3 regions of the [Pantoea] beijingensis genome follow, and region 3 is predicted to be linked to each of the others. Evidence: predicted binding sites of a transcription regulator. Region 3 holds the regulator's gene; each other region holds the start of a gene.
The links. The regulator CRP, encoded in region 3, controls carbon source genes, mostly activating them, when cyclic AMP is high. The targets are predictions, from matches to a motif close to ATGTGANNNNNNTCACAT.

Region 1: the regulator CRP is predicted to act here: its motif matches at 3,760-3,777, upstream of J1C60_RS16810 (YjcB family protein).
Region 2: the regulator CRP is predicted to act here: its motif matches at 3,250-3,267, upstream of msrB (peptide-methionine (R)-S-oxide reductase MsrB).

Annotation. Positions count from the first base shown of each region.
Region 1 is NZ_CP071409.1:3,706,681-3,712,402, reverse strand. Features, by position in the region: gene J1C60_RS16825 (transposase) at 125-526, opposite strand; gene J1C60_RS16820 (MATE family efflux transporter) at 1,110-2,366, shown strand; gene J1C60_RS16815 (ATP-grasp fold amidoligase family protein) at 2,375-3,325, shown strand; gene J1C60_RS16810 (YjcB family protein) at 3,371-3,652, opposite strand; gene soxS (superoxide response transcriptional regulator SoxS) at 4,132-4,563, opposite strand; gene soxR (redox-sensitive transcriptional activator SoxR) at 4,653-5,126, shown strand; gene J1C60_RS16795 (glutathione S-transferase family protein) at 5,217-5,722, shown strand, end outside.
Region 2 is NZ_CP071409.1:1,873,961-1,879,682, forward strand. Features, by position in the region: gene J1C60_RS08400 (MipA/OmpV family protein) at 1-32, shown strand, start outside; gene J1C60_RS08405 (aldo/keto reductase) at 112-963, shown strand; gene J1C60_RS08410 (D-hexose-6-phosphate mutarotase) at 1,086-1,964, opposite strand; gene gapA (glyceraldehyde-3-phosphate dehydrogenase) at 2,050-3,045, opposite strand; gene msrB (peptide-methionine (R)-S-oxide reductase MsrB) at 3,386-3,796, shown strand; gene J1C60_RS08425 (YeaC family protein) at 3,802-4,086, shown strand; gene pncA (bifunctional nicotinamidase/pyrazinamidase) at 4,175-4,786, opposite strand; gene ansA (asparaginase) at 4,801-5,722, opposite strand, start outside.
Region 3 is NZ_CP071409.1:365,736-371,457, reverse strand. Features, by position in the region: gene J1C60_RS01575 (phosphoribulokinase) at 132-1,001, shown strand; gene J1C60_RS01570 (OsmC family protein) at 1,070-1,474, opposite strand; gene crp (cAMP-activated global transcriptional regulator CRP) at 1,873-2,505, shown strand; gene J1C60_RS01560 (YccS/YhfK family putative transporter) at 2,567-4,642, shown strand; gene argD (bifunctional acetylornithine/succinyldiaminopimelate transaminase) at 4,711-5,722, opposite strand, start outside.

The DNA of each region.
Region 1 (5,722 bases), 770 kb from region 3:
AGTAAGATATTATCGCTATCTGAATCATTAGTGGTAATGATGGTGGAAACGACTGAATGCGACTTTTCATTAAATTTCGCTAAGTCAGGGATTCCGGATAAAAAATGTTAAATAACAGTCAGTATCATCCCTGACTATGATCATATTGATAGGGATAATGATAGACGCTGCGGCTGATATCAAGCAGACGGCAGCTTCTCCGCGTGCCGATCCCATAGGTATCCTGAAGAAAATTAACTGCCTGACGTTTGTCATTTGTTGTGAAAAAATTCTTGAGTATGCTTTGCAGCATATCCCTGTCTGAACTGATAGCCTGTAGTTCACGTGTCATTGATTGAAGTTTATCTTCTAAACATTTGATTTTTCTGCCTTCTTCAGAGGATAAACCTGCATATTTTTTTTTCCAGCTGTAAAATGTCGCCTCCGAAATGCCCAGTTCATCACAAATTTCTTTTACCTTTGCTCCACATTCGGAAGCTTTAATAGCGCTGGTGATTTGCTGCTCGCTATATCGTGACTTTCTCATGATTATCTGTTCCTTTCTAAACTATTTGTAGATGAGAATAACCGCAATAATAATTGGTACTAATAATGCGAGATATTATTGCGGTATTTTTAAGTGCGCGATTTTAACTGCATGGCTTAAGTTAAATTATATTTTATAAATAGCATCATGGGATTTGTCTTATTTTATTGATATCGAGATGCGATGACTTTCGATATGGTTTTTTTTGATATAGATTCGTCTCATGCCAGTGCAAACTATGCCAAAGAACTACTGTTCTATTTGATTACATTTTTATCCTGGTGAGAAGGATCTACTTTTCAGCAATGAAATCGATCTCATCAATGTTCTCGTTCTCTACATCACGATTTTATGTGAAGCTCGTCATTTTTTACAGATTTAGCCGTGCCACAGTGATATTGAGAAAGATGGTATTTATAGAGAATAAATGAGGTAAAAAATTCAAAATATTAATAAATAATAATATTACTCCCGAATTTAGAACAGAGAGTGTGTCTGCAGGTCGGAACAGTTCGCGTAATTTATCGGTGGTGTACATGGATGTGTTGAATAGTGAAAGATCGGGAAAATCAAGGATTTCTCAATGAAATATCGTGTAATATCAAATGCAATCTGGATGATGTCTGAAAAAATCGTTTCTGTTTTTGGCGTCATTTTCGTGACATCTTATGTAGCGAAATCTTTTGGCCCTGTAATATTTGGGCAAATGGCGTTTTCAGCTTCACTTTTTTCGGTGGTCCAAACCGCAGCCATTTTTGGTACTGAAACTATCTTGTTTAAACGCATCAGTAAAAGTACACAGAAAGGTATCCGTTTGATGACCATTGCGAAAGAAATGCGTATGGCAGTGCTGTTGCTCCTTTCTTTTCCCGTGTTGGGTTATGTTTGGTTTATGATGTCTCAGAATTTTTTTGCGTTTGCTCTGGCATCATTTTTCTCGGCATTATTCATTACCCAGGATACCTTTAGTGTTTATAACAATGCGTGCCTGGAGTCACGACGTAATACACTGGCTAATGCTACAGGGATGGTCATTGGTTTCACTATGAGTTTTTCCATTGCCTGGTTTAAAATAAGTCCGGCATGGCTGATATTGCCAATTATTTCTGTGGCATTATTCCCATACTTGATTAAGCGTTATCTTTTTTATCAGTCGAATCATGATGACAGGCCTGCTGTACATAACAAGAATAAATATTTTCGTTATTTACTTTATGCTGGTTTGCCTCTGGCGCTTTCCAGTATATTTATTTCAATACAGGTAAAAACAGCGCAATTCTTTTTGGTTGGTGTGGGTTCGGCTCACGATCTGGGACTGTTTACCGCAGCAAACACTATCTCAGCATCATGGATATTCATCCCCATTGCGATTATTACATCCAGTTTCTCTGAAATCTTCAGAGAACGCTCTGATGTCGCGGTGAAGCTTGCTGCCAGGTTACATGGCTATGTTATGGCTGTTTCACTCTTTATGTTACTTATTATTATGGCTTTTGGTGAAAAGATCGTGGTGACTTTATACGGAAATGACTACTTACAATCAGGGAAAATTATAACGGTGCTCTCTATTGCTACCTGCTTTTCTGCAATGGGCACCGTTGCTTATCGTTACATGGTCAAGGAAGGAGGATTTAATTATCTTCTGATTAAAATAGTTTGTCTGATGATAATAAGCCTTCCCGCTTCATGGATATTAATCAAGCAGTTTGGTTTAATGGGTGCTGCATGGAGTGTTTTTATCACTGAGCTATTATCTCTGACCGTTATGAATTATTTTTTCAAAAACGGTGTTATAAAACAGATACACGTTTCCTCAATTAACTACAAAACTTACAAATGAGGTGAAGTATGTTTAATTTTAAAAATGAAATTAAAAGAAGTTTGCATTACTTCATTAAAAAAATGCCTTGGGTTTATCAAGATAAAGTTTATTATTTCTATAAATTCAAAAAATTGCCAAATATACATCGACCTATACTCTTTAATGAAAAAGTGCTGTATCGTAAGTTCATTAATGGAGACTATCTTCGTTATGGCTGGCTTTCAGATAAATATCTGGTGCGTGATTATATTGAAAAGACAATCGGTAAAGACTATCTAATTCCACTTATTTACGAAACTGATGATCCAGCGACGTTGCTTGAGTTAAATAGTTGGAAAAACATCGTTATTAAGCCAAATCATGGTTCGAATATGGTTAATATTCTGCTGGAGGAACCCGATTTTTTGCAGAAACAGCGGATTATCAGCCACTGCAAGACATGGCTACAGAAAGATTACTCCGTTGAGGCCCGGGAGATTCATTATCGATATATAAAGCCGAGGATTTTGGTTGAAAAATATATTGGTGATGGGAAAAAACCGCCCATTGACTATAAATTTCATATGTTTAACCGGAAAGAGGGCGGATTCTTATATGTATTACAGGTCATTTATAATCGGGATCACCCCTCTCTGTCGATGAACTTTTATGTGAATAATCTGTGTGATGTTTTTCATCAAATTCGTGATACCGGGCTGGATATTTCTGAACAATTGCCTGCGTTAACTAAGGCTCTTGAGCTAAGTAAAGTTCTGGCATCAGATGTCGATTATGTGCGCGTGGATTGGTATATCCACGAAAATCAGGTCTATTTCGGCGAGCTGACGTTTACGCCTGGCGCGGGATTGGTTACCGGGCTTGACCGGGGGCTGGACAGGTTAATGGGAGATATGTGGCTCCAGGACCATACGCCCCTGCCGTTATCCGGCACCGATGAAGCGCAGATAAATATTCCAGCGCTGCTAAAAAAAGTGTAATTCAATCCGGCAGGCTGATGTGTTTTATGACTGCCGGCATTGTTCTTATGGTACAGGCCATGTGGCAGGAGACTGGCCCATGACATCAAAGAACGCGTTTTTCGTTAGCTCAAAAAAGTGATTAACGTTTTCGAGGTTCAGCGTAATGCCGAGTAGACCTGTGACGAACCAGCAGGACATACCGATGCCGATCCCACTAAAAATAAAAGCCATCGCATTATGGCGGTGCTGGCGGCACTTAATTTTGAAAGTACTGGCAAAAAACATCATTACTGCACTCAGCAGCTCCCAACGCATAAGTACTACACTGGCCGTCAAGGTGCCCATACATCGCCTCTTCAGATGAAAATACCCTGACACTGAAAACTGGCATCACCATTAAACGTCGGGGGAGTGTCAGGATGGCCCCCTGGCTACGGACATTAGCGTCAATAATGTGATTTGCGTCACATTATATCAGTGGGTTTGAAAATTTGAACAAAATTTACACCCGTAAGGCGCAGGCCATATCTGCAACCCACTTGGGCAAAATGCAGATCAAACGTAAATAAAGCCGGATCATTCACCAGGCTCAGGTTTCAAGACAGTCGGTATGAGACAGAGGATATTCCGCGCTGTTGTCGGGCCGATGTAAGATTGGCTTAATGGAATTGCGGATCGGACCATGACGAGTTGATAGACGCTCGATCGTTTGGAATGAGCAATCCTTACACCGCTATGGTATTGCTCGCCGCAGGGACACATTGAGAAGTGCGCAGAAGCGGCGATGTTTTGCATGAAAAACCAAATCTGCCAGAGGCGAAACGCTAGCTGTTAATCACCGGACAGCACTCACCGTTGGTACGTTGAGCAAAGCTGGCAAAGTTTTCGCTGCAATCGAAACTGTAAACATGCTGACGCTGTAAGCTCTGGCGGCGCATACTGTGGCGGTAAGCCGTCGGCGTTTGTGAGAACTGTTTGCGGAAAACACGCGAAAAAGTTTGTTGTGAGTCATATCCATATTGCATGGCGATATCAAATACCGGCCGCTGTGTTTTATGAAGCGCCTCTGCGGCCAGCGTCAAACGTCTTTCACGGATGTAACCACCTAAAGTTTGTTTCGTTACGGTACGAAACATGCGCTGCAGGTGCCACTTTGAATATCCTGATTTGGCGGCAACCTCATCGATAGACAAGGTTTTATCTAAGTTCTGTTCAATCCAGTCAGTCAGAGTATGAATAATTTCGTTATGTATCATGTCCTCATCCTTTCCCATGAGATTTTCATTTCATCGTTCTGTTGGTGGTGGAGTATAATTCCTCAAGTTAACTTGAGGTAAAGAGCCAAATGAAAAAAGAACGCAGCTATCCAAAGATGGTGCTGACGCCCGGAGAAGTGGCGAAGCGAAGTGGCGTGGCAGTTTCAGCGCTCCATTTCTATGAATCAAAAGGCTTAATTGCCAGTACGCGTAATGCAGGTAACCAGCGGCGCTATAGTCGTGATGTGCTGCGGCGTGTAGCGATTATTAAAATTGCACAACGTATCGGTATTCCACTGGCGACGGTGAGCGAGAATCTGATGTATGTGCCGGCGGATAAAAGGATCTCGGTAAAAGCGTGGGCTGTGCTTACTCAGCAGTGGCGTGACGAGTTGGACAAACGGATTGCTACGCTAACACGCCTGCGAGATGACCTGGATGGGTGTATTGGTTGTGGCTGTTTATCAATGAGCGATTGTCCGCTACGTAACCCGAACGATCGTCTATCGCAGCAGGGGACGGGGGCTATTTTACTCGATCCTACCATCGGGCATGAATCCTGAAATAGACCTGCCATACTTCAGGTTGTCGGTTTTTTGGCCGGATGACCTATTATTCAGACTATCATTCGCCGTTAAGTACAGGAGCTGCACATGATTACTGTTCATCACCTGAATAATTCTCGCTCCCAGCGTGTGCTATGGATGCTGGAAGAACTGGAGCTGCCTTACCAGATTAAGCATTATCAGCGCGAAGCGACTTTACTGGCACCGGAGTCTTTGAAGCAGGTACATCCATTAGGAAAGTCTCCGGTCATTACGGATGGCAATCGCGTAATCGCCGAGTCCGGCGCTATTTTGGAGTATCTTGAGGGCAAATATGATACGGAATATCGTCTTGCTCTCACAGATGAAGAGGAAAAATTTCAGTCACGGTATTGGCTACATTATGCGGAAGGTTCGCTAATGCCGCTGCTGGTTATGAAGTTGATTTTCAGCCGCATGGGGAAATCGCCGGTGCCTTTACTGTTCCGCCCCCTTGGCGCGGCTTTTGGCAAAGGCGTACAGAAAGGTTTTCTGAATAAACAGATTGTTATACATCAGCAGTTTATTGAACAGCATCTGGCAACTTATCCCTGGTTTGCCGGGCAGCACTTCAG
Region 2 (5,722 bases), 1.5 Mb from region 3:
CTCTTTGGACGGGTGTGAGTTATACCTTCTGATCGTTATGTTGCACCAAAATGGGGCTAATAAGCCCCATTAATGTAGAATTAAGCCTTCAAAAGGTGCGCAGGAGGATGGGTGGCTAAGACGGTGATTTTTCCTTGTGGCTCGACTCTGCCAGCAATAGGTCAGGGCACCTGGTATATGGGGGAAGACAGCAGCCAGCAGAAAAAAGAGGTTGCTGCGTTACAAGCTGGTCTGGAACGTGGCCTCCGTATTATCGACACTGCCGAAATGTATGCTGAAGGGCGTGCAGAGAAGATTGTCGGCGAGGCGCTGGCAGGGCGGCGGGACCAAGCCTGGCTGGTGTCTAAAGTATATCCCTGGAACGCGGGTGAGGTGGACGTAAGTGACGCCTGTGAGCGTAGTCTGCGGCGCCTTAAAACCGACTACCTTGATCTCTATCTTTTACACTGGCGGGGCAATATTCCTCTGGCGGAAACGATTCGTGCGATGGAAAGTCTACAGCGGCAGGGGAAGATCCGTCGCTGGGGTGTTTCCAATTTTGATATCAATGATATGCAAGAATTATGGCAAGAATCGGGTGGGGTTCAGTGTGCAACGAATCAGGTGCTTTATCATCTAGCCTCGCGAGGAATTGAGTTCGATCTTATACCTGCATGCCAGCAAAGACGCATACCGATTATGGCATATTGCCCCCTGGCGCAGGCAGGACGCCTGCGAGGTGAGCTAATCGGCCATCCGCGACTTAATCAGCTTGCGCAGCAGAAAAACATCAGCGTTGCACAATTGCTCTTAGCGTGGGTGATACACACAGAGGGCGTTTTGGCTATCCCGAAAGCGAGTTCGCTCGCGCATATTAAAGAAAATGCCGATGCGCTTGAGGTGGCGTTTACCGAAGAGGAATTGAGGGTAATCAATCACGCTTATCCGCCGCCACAGAGCAAAATAGTGCTCGATATTGTCTAATATGCCCCGGCAGATGAGATGACTGACGCGGAGTTAGGCTGGCAGTATCAGTGAAGGCGATTATCCTCAGGCATCCGGATCTCCTTACCTTCAAATTAAGGGCGAACATCTCGCCCTTTATCTCAGGCTTTCTTGCGTAGACGCAGCGTTGCCGCCAGTCTTGCAGGCTTTTCACCCGCGCTTTTCATTGGCGTACTGATGTGCGCTGTTTCCACGCAGACAAAGGTTTTATATCCATCATCTGCCATATCGGCCATGCTGGATGACAATTCAGCACCCGGGTTCCAGGTCACGACATCGCTATGATAGTGATGGTAAACTTCAATCAAGCGATTACCGACTTTGTCACTGATCACACTACAATCTTCGGGATGAGTATAAATGCGATCGATACGGTTCGGATAAGTCTGCTTACCGTCTGGTGAGTCGCCAGTGACTCCCGAATTGACTTTATCGATGAAGGAACGGCCAAGGCCACTCACCTCAACGCTATCAATGTCAGCGACGGCAAAGTAGGTATGCAGTGCGGCCGTGGAGTTATAATCGCCATGGGCTTCTAACTCAATCTCACAACGATCGCTTAACCTGAAGCGGGCAAAAAGCGTAAAATCGTGCGGCCAGAGTTTTTGGGTTTGCGCGTTACTTTCCAGTGCAAAAGTGAGGATGACCCCGTCGCCATCTTCATCATGTGCCGATAACACCCACGGCATGCTCCGGGCAAAACCATGAGCAGGTTCGCCTTCCGGTCCAAACCATGGCCAGCAGATTGGAACACCCCCACGAATCGCTTTACCCGCTGCGTAAGGTGTTTTCTCACTGAGCCAGATAACGGGTTGTTCTCCGGCAGGTCGCCAGGCGATCAGGTGTGCGCCTTGTAATGTGATAGCCGCCTTAACCTTGGGATGATTGACCACAATCACTGGCAGGTCGCCGATCTGGCGCTGGGAAAGATAAGGTGTAATTTGATGAATGACCGGCAGTGAAAAGAGTTTCTCGTTCATAATGAAACCTATTTGTTTTCATACTGGCGATAAAAAAGGGCGACCGCAGTCGCCCTCAGTATTCAGATTTTCATTCTCACGACGCTTACTTAGCGATATGAGTAATCAGATCCAGCACCTTGTTGGAATAACCGGTTTCGTTATCATACCAGGAAACCAGTTTCACAAAAGTGTCGCTCAGGGCGATGCCTGCTTTCGCATCGAATACGGAAGTCAGTTTTTCACCGTTGAAATCAGTAGACACGACTTCATCTTCGGTATAACCCAGAACACCTTTCAATTCACCTTCTGCTGCGGCTTTGATTGCATCACAAATTTCTTTGTAAGAAGCAGGCTTAGCCAGACGAGCAGTCAGATCAACAACAGAAACGTTTGGCGTTGGTACACGGAAAGCCATACCCGTCAGTTTGCCGTTCAGCTCAGGAATCACTTTACCGACAGCCTTCGCTGCACCGGTAGATGATGGGATAATATTCTGAGACGCACCACGGCCACCACGCCAGTCTTTGTGAGACGGGCCATCAACTGTTTTTTGCGTTGCGGTAGTTGCGTGAACAGTGGTCATCAGCGCTTCAACGATACCGAATTTATCGTTGATTACTTTAGCCAACGGTGCCAGGCAGTTAGTGGTACAGGACGCGTTTGATACGATGTCCTGGCCAGCATAAGACTTGTGGTTTACACCCATAACAAACATTGGGGTGTCATCTTTAGAAGGACCGGTCAGAACAACTTTCTTGGCGCCCGCCTGGATGTGTTTACGTGCAGTTTCGTCGGTCAGGAAAATGCCAGTTGCCTCTGCAACAACATCCACACCGATTTCGCCCCACTTAAGGTTAGCCGGATCGCGCTCAGCGGTAACACGGATGGTTTTACCGTTAACAACCAGATGACCGTCTTTGACTTCTACGGTACCGTTAAAACGGCCATGGGTAGAGTCGTACTTCAGCATGTAAGCCATGTACTCTGCGTCGAGCAGATCGTTGATTGCAACGATTTCTACGTCAGAACGCTCTTGAGCAGCACGAAAAACAATGCGACCGATGCGGCCAAAACCGTTGATACCTACTTTGATAGTCATATATTCCACCAGCTATTTGTTAGTGAATAAAAGGTTGGCTGTAAAATTACAAAAACCTTACCAGGCGTCAAGCGGAATCGTGTCAATTGTTGCTACAAATCAAACCATCGAACAGGAATTATTCGTATCAACTCGCTCCGTGACGACGTATATCTCTTGAAATTGGGGCGGTCCCCTAGAATATAAAGGGGCATTCATCGTTAAGAGTGATCTGTGTCACAAATTTGTATTGGCATCTCTTTAAGACATGCGCCGGCACGAAAAATTCACCTGACCTTGTTAAGTGTTTGTTAGAATACTAGCTGATTATTTCAAATTAACACTGCCAGAGACTATCAAAATGGCTAAAGAACCGTCGCATGCCACGCCCGCAAGCGAACTCACTGAAATGCAGCGCTACGTTACTCAGCAACGAGGAACCGAGCCGCCGTTTTCCGGGGCGCTTTTACATAATAAAGCGGAAGGTATTTATCACTGTCTGGTCTGTAATGCCCCACTGTTTTTATCTGAAACGAAATACGATTCCGGTTGTGGCTGGCCGAGTTTTTATCAGCCCTTCACCGATGAATCAATCCGCTACCTTGATGATGATTCGCACGGTATGCACCGCGTTGAAATACGCTGTGGCAGCTGTGATGCGCATCTGGGGCACGTCTTTCCCGATGGCCCTCAGCCCGGGGGCGAGCGCTATTGTGTCAATTCGGCGTCACTGAGTTTTATTGATGATGAAGGCAAGCAGGTCAGAGGCTGAAATGTATGAATAACGACCTGGATCGGATGATTGAGATGATGACGCCGGAGGTTTACCAGCGGTTGTCAACAGCAGTTGAAATCGGTAAATGGCCTGATGGTGTACCGCTTACGGCAGAGCAAAAAGAAAATAGCATGCAGTTGGTACTGCTCTGGCAGGCTAAATATAACGATCGACCACAGCATATGAGCGTTGGGCAGGACGGTCAAATCGTGATGAAGACCAAACAACAACTCAAAGCGGAATTTGGTATTGATGATTCGGACGTTACCCGAATCAACCTGCAATAACAATCTGTAAGCCACTCTGTGCCGGAGTTTGCCTGTTATAAAGACAGATACTGGCACAGAGTAGATGACGGCAGACCGCTCTTACTGGTTACAGCACAGTCGCGCCACGCGTTGCCATTTCACGTAACGCGTTGTTGCTGTCTTCCGGAAGAGTATTTACCCCACGGCAGCCTTGACGAATGACTTCAACGTTGTAACCCAATGCCAGTGCGTCGAGTACGCTGAATTTCACGCAATAGTCGGTCGCCAGCCCCATCATGACCAGCGAGCTTATGCCGCGTTGTTGCAGCCAGCTGTGAAGCTGAGTTTGTCGTTGATGGCCGTTATCAAAGAAGGCACTGTAACTGTCAACATCGGCATATTCACCTTTGCGAAAGACAGCATCAAATACGGAAACATCAAGATCCGGGTGGAAGTCAGCTCCAGGCGTGTGCTGGACAGCGTGGTCGGGCCACCATCTCTGGGATAGCCCGTTTAATTCTCCCACCTCGCCAATAGGTTGCTGTGCTACCGAAGCAAAACTCCCATGATCAGCAGGGTGCCAATCCTGGGTAGCGATAACTAAATCGCCACGTTGCCTGAATTGTTGCGCCAGTTGATTCGCGATAACAATTACTTCGTCACCTTGCTGCACGGCGAGTGCGCCGCCGGCGCAAAAGTCATTTTGTAAATCGATCAATACCAGCGCTCGTTGCGGCATCGTTTCCTCCAGGTTTATTCATCGGGGGTAAGTTCACCACGCAGGTTACGTTGCATTTCGCGACGAACCTCGGCCGTGGAAAGATTCTGGCTCAGCAGAAAGTGCAATTTAGTCAGTGTTGCTTCCACCGTTAAATCAAAACCGCTGATGACCCCGGCCAGCGCCAGGGCATTACCGGTAGCATAACCGCCCATATTCACTTTGCCCGACATACACTGTGTCAGATTGACGACTACGATCCCACGGGTGGCGGCATCCCGCAGCTCCTGCAAGAACTCCGCATTCTGTGGCGCATTGCCCACACCATAAGATCGCAGAATCAAGGCTTTTACGGGCTGGCGTAAGAAGTTACGCACGACATCAGCGGAAATACCAGGATAAAGCGTCACCACGCCAATCGGTTGGGGCGTGATCGGATGCACGATCAACGTTCCCTGCTGCTGTGGTAACGGCGTAGTATGCAACCGGCGAATATGAATTCCTGCCTCCAGCAGCGGCTGAAGGTTGGGCGAATCAAAAGCATTAAAGCCATCGGCATGAGCTTTGGTTGTGCGATTACCGCGAAAAAGTGTGTTGTTGAAGAAAAGTGACACTTCATTAACAGGATAATTGGCGGCGACATACAGCGCGTTGAGCAAGTTCTGTTGACCATCAGATCGTAGAGCTTCAAGCGGTATTTGTGACCCTGTCACGATAACCGGTTTTGCCAGATTTTCCAGCATAAAAGAGAGCGCAGATGCGGTGAAAGCCATAGTATCTGTGCCGTGAAGGATGACGAAACCATCATAATCATCGTAATTTTGCTGAATATCATCAGCAATAGATTGCCAGTCCTCAGGCGTCATATCTGATGAGTCGATCAGGGGGCAATACTCATGAATGGTAAAATCAGGCATCTCAGGGCGGTGGAATTCCGGCATATTAGCCAGTTGGCGT
Region 3 (5,722 bases):
ACGCGCTGATGAAAGCAACAAAATTGCCGCACTGTGTTGCTTTTTTTGCATCAAAAAGCGACGGAGATGACTTTGCTGCGCTAAACGTGATAACAATGCACTTCGCCCGAATTTTCTCAGGGAGTTCTATTATGTCATCCAGACACCCGGTTATTGCGGTCACGGGTTCAAGCGGCGCAGGAACCACGACGACCAGCCTCGCCTTCCGCAAAATCTTCCAGCAGCTTAATTTGCATGCAGCCGAACTGGAAGGTGATAGCTTTCATCGCTATACCCGTCCGGAAATGGATCTGGCAATCCGTAAAGCTCGTGATTTAGGGCGCCATATTAGCTATTTCGGACCGGAAGCAAACGACTTCGGGCTACTGGAAGAAACCTTTAGCGAATATGGCCGCAGTGGTCGCGGTAACTCACGTAAATATTTGCACACGTACGATGAAGCCGTGCCGTGGAATCAAGTGCCTGGCACCTTTACGCCGTGGCAACCGCTACCGGAACCCACTGATGTGCTGTTCTATGAAGGGCTGCACGGTGGCGTGGTAACCCAGCAGCACAATGTGGCGGAGAAAGTCGATCTGCTGGTGGGCGTAGTGCCGATCGTTAACCTGGAATGGATCCAGAAACTGGTTCGCGACACCAGCGAGCGCGGTCATTCGCGTGAGGCAGTAATGGATTCTGTCGTACGATCCATGGAAGATTATATCAATTACATCACGCCGCAGTTTTCACGAACCCACATTAACTTCCAGCGCGTGCCGACCGTCGATACCTCAAATCCCTTCGCCGCACGAGATATTCCCTCGTTGGATGAAAGCTTTGTGGTGATCCATTTCCGTGGGCTGGAGGACATTGATTTCCCTTACCTGCTGGCGATGATCCAGGGATCGTTCATTTCCCATATTAATACTCTGGTGGTACCGGGAGGCAAGATGGGGCTGGCGATGGAATTGATCATGGGGCCGCTGGTTAAGCGTCTGATTGAAGGGAAAAAAATTGAGTAACTCGTCAAGCCAGCCAAGGCTGGCAGGAACACTGCAGTGGCGGATCGCAATCCGCCCTGCGGGCTATATTACAGTTCGATGACTTCATAGCTGTGCGTGATCTCTACACCTTTACCCAGCATCAGCGACACCGAGCAATATTTTTCTATCGACAGGTCGACCGCGCGTGCCACCGCTTTATCATTCAATCCGGCGCCACTAACGATAAAATGCACATTAATGTGGGTAAAAAGACGCGGTGCCTCTTCGCGCCGCTCGGACGTCAATTTCACTTCACAGTCAGCCACGTCGTGGCGCCCTTTTTGCAGGATGGAAACCACGTCAATTGCACTGCATCCCCCCGCGGCCATTAATACCATCTCCATCGGACTGGGCGCTTTATCACCGGAATTACCATCCATCAGCACCTGATGCCCGGATGCAGATTCACCTAAAAAAGTCAGCCCTTCTACCCACTTTACACGCGCCTGCATAACATTCATCTCCTGATTCGTCCGGTTGACTTCAGACTACGCTTTACAAGAAAAAACGGCAACGCTATGCAATTCACTTCATGCTGAAGCGAGACAACAGGAGACACTTAGCGAAAGCTGTGCTACAAACGAAGTTGTAATATTTTGCCAACTCATATATACCCTGAAGAGCACGGGTAGCAGGATGGTGGTAAGCGGGTATACCCACATGTAAGACAACGCAGCCAAAAACTTGCAGTCCGAAGTATGACGGGTAATCAGTCCGGCGAAAGTGGGACAACATAATGAGCAGATGCCCGGATAAAATTCCTGATAGGAAAACGCTTGAATATTTCAACGCCTGGCAGGGAATACCCTCCCTGTATTTAGGGCACGATTACAATAGAGGATAACAGCGAATGGTTCTCGGCAAACCGCAAACAGACCCGACTCTCGAATGGTTCCTGTCACATTGCCATATTCACAAGTATCCATCCAAAAGTACGCTGATTCACCAAGGTGAAAAGGCGGAAACGCTCTACTACATCGTGAAGGGCTCTGTAGCAGTGCTGATTAAGGATGAAGAAGGCAAAGAGATGATCCTCTCTTATCTCAACCAGGGCGATTTCATTGGCGAGCTTGGCCTCTTTGAAGAAGGCCAGGAACGTAGTGCTTGGGTTCGGGCCAAAACAGCCTGTGAAGTGGCTGAAATTTCTTACAAAAAATTCCGTCAGCTGATTCAGGTCAATCCTGATATTCTGATGCGTCTCTCTTCCCAAATGGCGCGTCGCCTGCAGGTCACCTCAGAAAAAGTAGGTAATTTAGCTTTCCTTGACGTGACGGGGCGTATTGCGCAAACGCTGCTCAATCTGGCTAAACAACCGGATGCCATGACGCATCCAGACGGTATGCAGATCAAAATCACCCGTCAGGAGATTGGTCAAATCGTCGGCTGCTCGCGTGAAACCGTCGGCCGTATCCTGAAAATGCTGGAAGATCAAAACCTGATTTCCGCACACGGCAAAACGATTGTTGTATACGGCACACGTTAATTCATCCCGACCCACGGCGTGATGTTGCTATCACGCCGTTTTTTTATATTGCGATAACCTGATGTGGCGGAGAATCATTTATCACCCTGAAATAAACTATGCGCTGCGCCAGACGCTAGTGCTGTGTTTACCGGTGGCCATTGGCTGGCTGCTTGGCGATCTCCAAAAAGGACTGCTCTTCTCGTTAGTCCCCGCCTGCTGCAATATTGCCGGGCTCGATACGCCACACAAACGCTTTTTTAAGCGGCTGATTATCGGCGGTGGCTTATTTGCTCTCAGTAGTTTTCTGATCCAGTGGATGACGCAACACCAGCTCCCTTTGCCTGCAATCCTGTTTGCTATGGCCATGCTGCTGGGTGTGACCGGAGAAATTAGCCCGTTACATGCACGGCTTCTCCCCGCGTCCTTGATTGCCGGAATTTTTACGCTCAGCCTTATTGGCCACATGGCGGTATGGGAGCCTCCCCTGCTCTATATACTCGGTACAATCTGGTATGGCGCATTTAACTGGTTCTGGTTTTGGCTGTGGAAAGAGCAACCAATGCGCGAAACGATCAGCCTGCTCTATCGTGAACTGGCCGACTACTGTGAAGCAAAATATAGCTTGCTAACACAGCTCACCGACCCTGAAAAAGCACTACCACCTCTGTTAGTACGACAGCAGAGAGCGGTGGACCTGATCACCATCTGCTATCAGCAGATGCATATGCTGGCGGCAAACCGCCACAGCAGTCATAAGCGACTGACGCGTGCATTTCAAGTGGCACTCGATCTGCAGGAGCATATTGCCGTCAGCCTGTCGCTACCGGATGAGGTGCAAAAACTGGTTGAACGCAGCCATGCTGAAGCGGTGATTCGCTGGAATGCACAGGCGATAGCGGCCCGGCTTCGTACGCTAGCCGATGATATTCTTTACCATCGGCTACCCGAGCGCTTTAGTATGGATAAGCAGCTGCAGGCACTGGAGAAAATCGCACGACAGAACAGTGAAAACCCAGTCGGCAATTTTTGTTATTACCACTTCAGTCGCATCGCGCGCGTGCTGCGCACCCAACGCCCGCTTTACCAACGTAATCTAATGGAAGATCGACAACGACGACTGCCGCTGATCCCGGCACTGAAAAGTTACCTTTCACTCAACTCATCCGCATTGCGAACGGCGACACGTTTCGCCGTCATGCTGGTGATTGGCAGTACGCTGGCGCTATTTTTCAATATTCCTAAGCCTTACTGGATTCTGATGACAATTATGTTCGTCAGTCAGAACGGCTATAGCGCCACCCGCGTACGCATTCAGCACCGTGCTCTGGGTACGCTAGTCGGATTAATTATCGCTGCGGCAACGCTGCGCTTGCAGGTTGCAGATAGTTGGGTACTGCTCGCGATGCTGACAATCACACTGGTAAGTTATTTGTTTATCCGCAAGTTTTATGGCTGGGCAACGATTGGTTTTACCGTCACCGCCGTCTATTCACTGCAATTGCTAACGCTGAATGGCGCGCAGTTTTTACTACCGCGGTTGATGGATACCATCATGGGATGTCTGATTGCTTTCGGCGGCATGATCTGGCTCTGGCCGCAATGGCAAAGCGGCCTGCTGCGACAAAACGCCCACGATGCACTGGAAGCTGACCAGGACGCATTAAGAATGTTGCTGGGAAACGAGCAGGACAGCGTGAAACTGGCCTACCAGCGCGTCCGCGTCAACCAGGCGCATAACGCGTTGTATAACTCATTAAATCAGGCGATGCAGGAACCAGCCTTTAATGCTCAGTATCTGTCTGATATGAAGCTCTGGGTGACGCATAGCCAATTTATCGTCGAGCATATTAATGCGATGACGATCCTGGCTCGTGAACATACTATGCTTACGCCATCACTAGCCGAGCGCTATTTGCAATCCTGCGAGGTCGCGCTGCAGCGATGCCAGCAGCGACTGGAATATGACGGTCCGGGGTCAGATACTAATATCCTCGAAGCGCAAAATAATCTGCATACCGGTCCAATAACCATTATGGAACGGCATGTTTCGCGGATTCTGGGTCATCTGAGCGTAATGCATACTATCTCATCACTGGCATGGAGCCAGCGCCCACGTCACGGAAAGTGGCTGGTTGGGAAGCTGAGGAAATCATAGCAAACGGACAGAGAGTAACTGCCCGTTGAGGTTGGCCTGCGTATCGGCATTCCAGGCAACACCGCTTGCTATTCGGCCAGTACGCTCTCCAGGGCTCGAGCAAAACGCGCCATTCCTTCGACAATATCCGTGGGTTCAATGATCAACGACGGCGCGAAGCGGATAACGTCAGTACCGGCATTTAACACCATTACGCCCTGCTCCGCGGCAGCGTTCAATACATCACGCGCTTTACCCGCATATTGTGGCTTCAGCACAGCGCCAAGCAGCAACCCTTTTCCGCGGATCTCGCTGAAGACATCGAGTTTGCTGTCGATCGCCTGCAACGCATCAACAAATTGCTGACGACGGACTTCAACACCCTTTAGCACTTCGTCGCTATTAATAATATCCAGCGCCGTCTCCGCTATCGCACAGGCCAGCGGATTTCCACCATAAGTCGTTCCATGAACACCCGGTGCCATCACGGATGCGATATCCTGCGTGGTTAGCATCGCGCTCACCGGAAAGCCACCACCTAATGCTTTTGCCGTAGTAAGAATATCGGGCTTTACACCATAATCTTCATAAGCAAACAGCTTGCCGCACCGCCCCATTCCACTCTGGACTTCATCGAACACCAGCAGCGCATTGTGCTCATCACATAATGCCCGAAGTCCCTGAATAAATTCCTGCGATGCGGGCATAACCCCGCCTTCACCCTGGATCGGTTCAACCACGATAGCGCAGGTATGATCGTCAATAACTGCTTTAACCGCAGCCAAATCGTTGTAGGGAACATGCACAATATCCGCGGGCTTAGGACCAAAACCGTCAGAATATTTCGGCTGCCCGCCAACCGTTACGGTAAATAAAGTACGGCCATGAAACGCATTATGAAACGCGATAATTTTACTTTTGTAAGGGCTATGGCGCGTTGAAGCATAGTAACGCGCCAGCTTAAATGCCGCTTCGTTAGCTTCCGCACCAGAATTAGCGAAAAAAACGCGATCGGCAAAAGTGGCAGCGATCAATTTGCTGGCCAGCCGCAACGCTGGTTCATTGGTAAAAACATTACTGGTGTGCCACAGAGTTTCACCC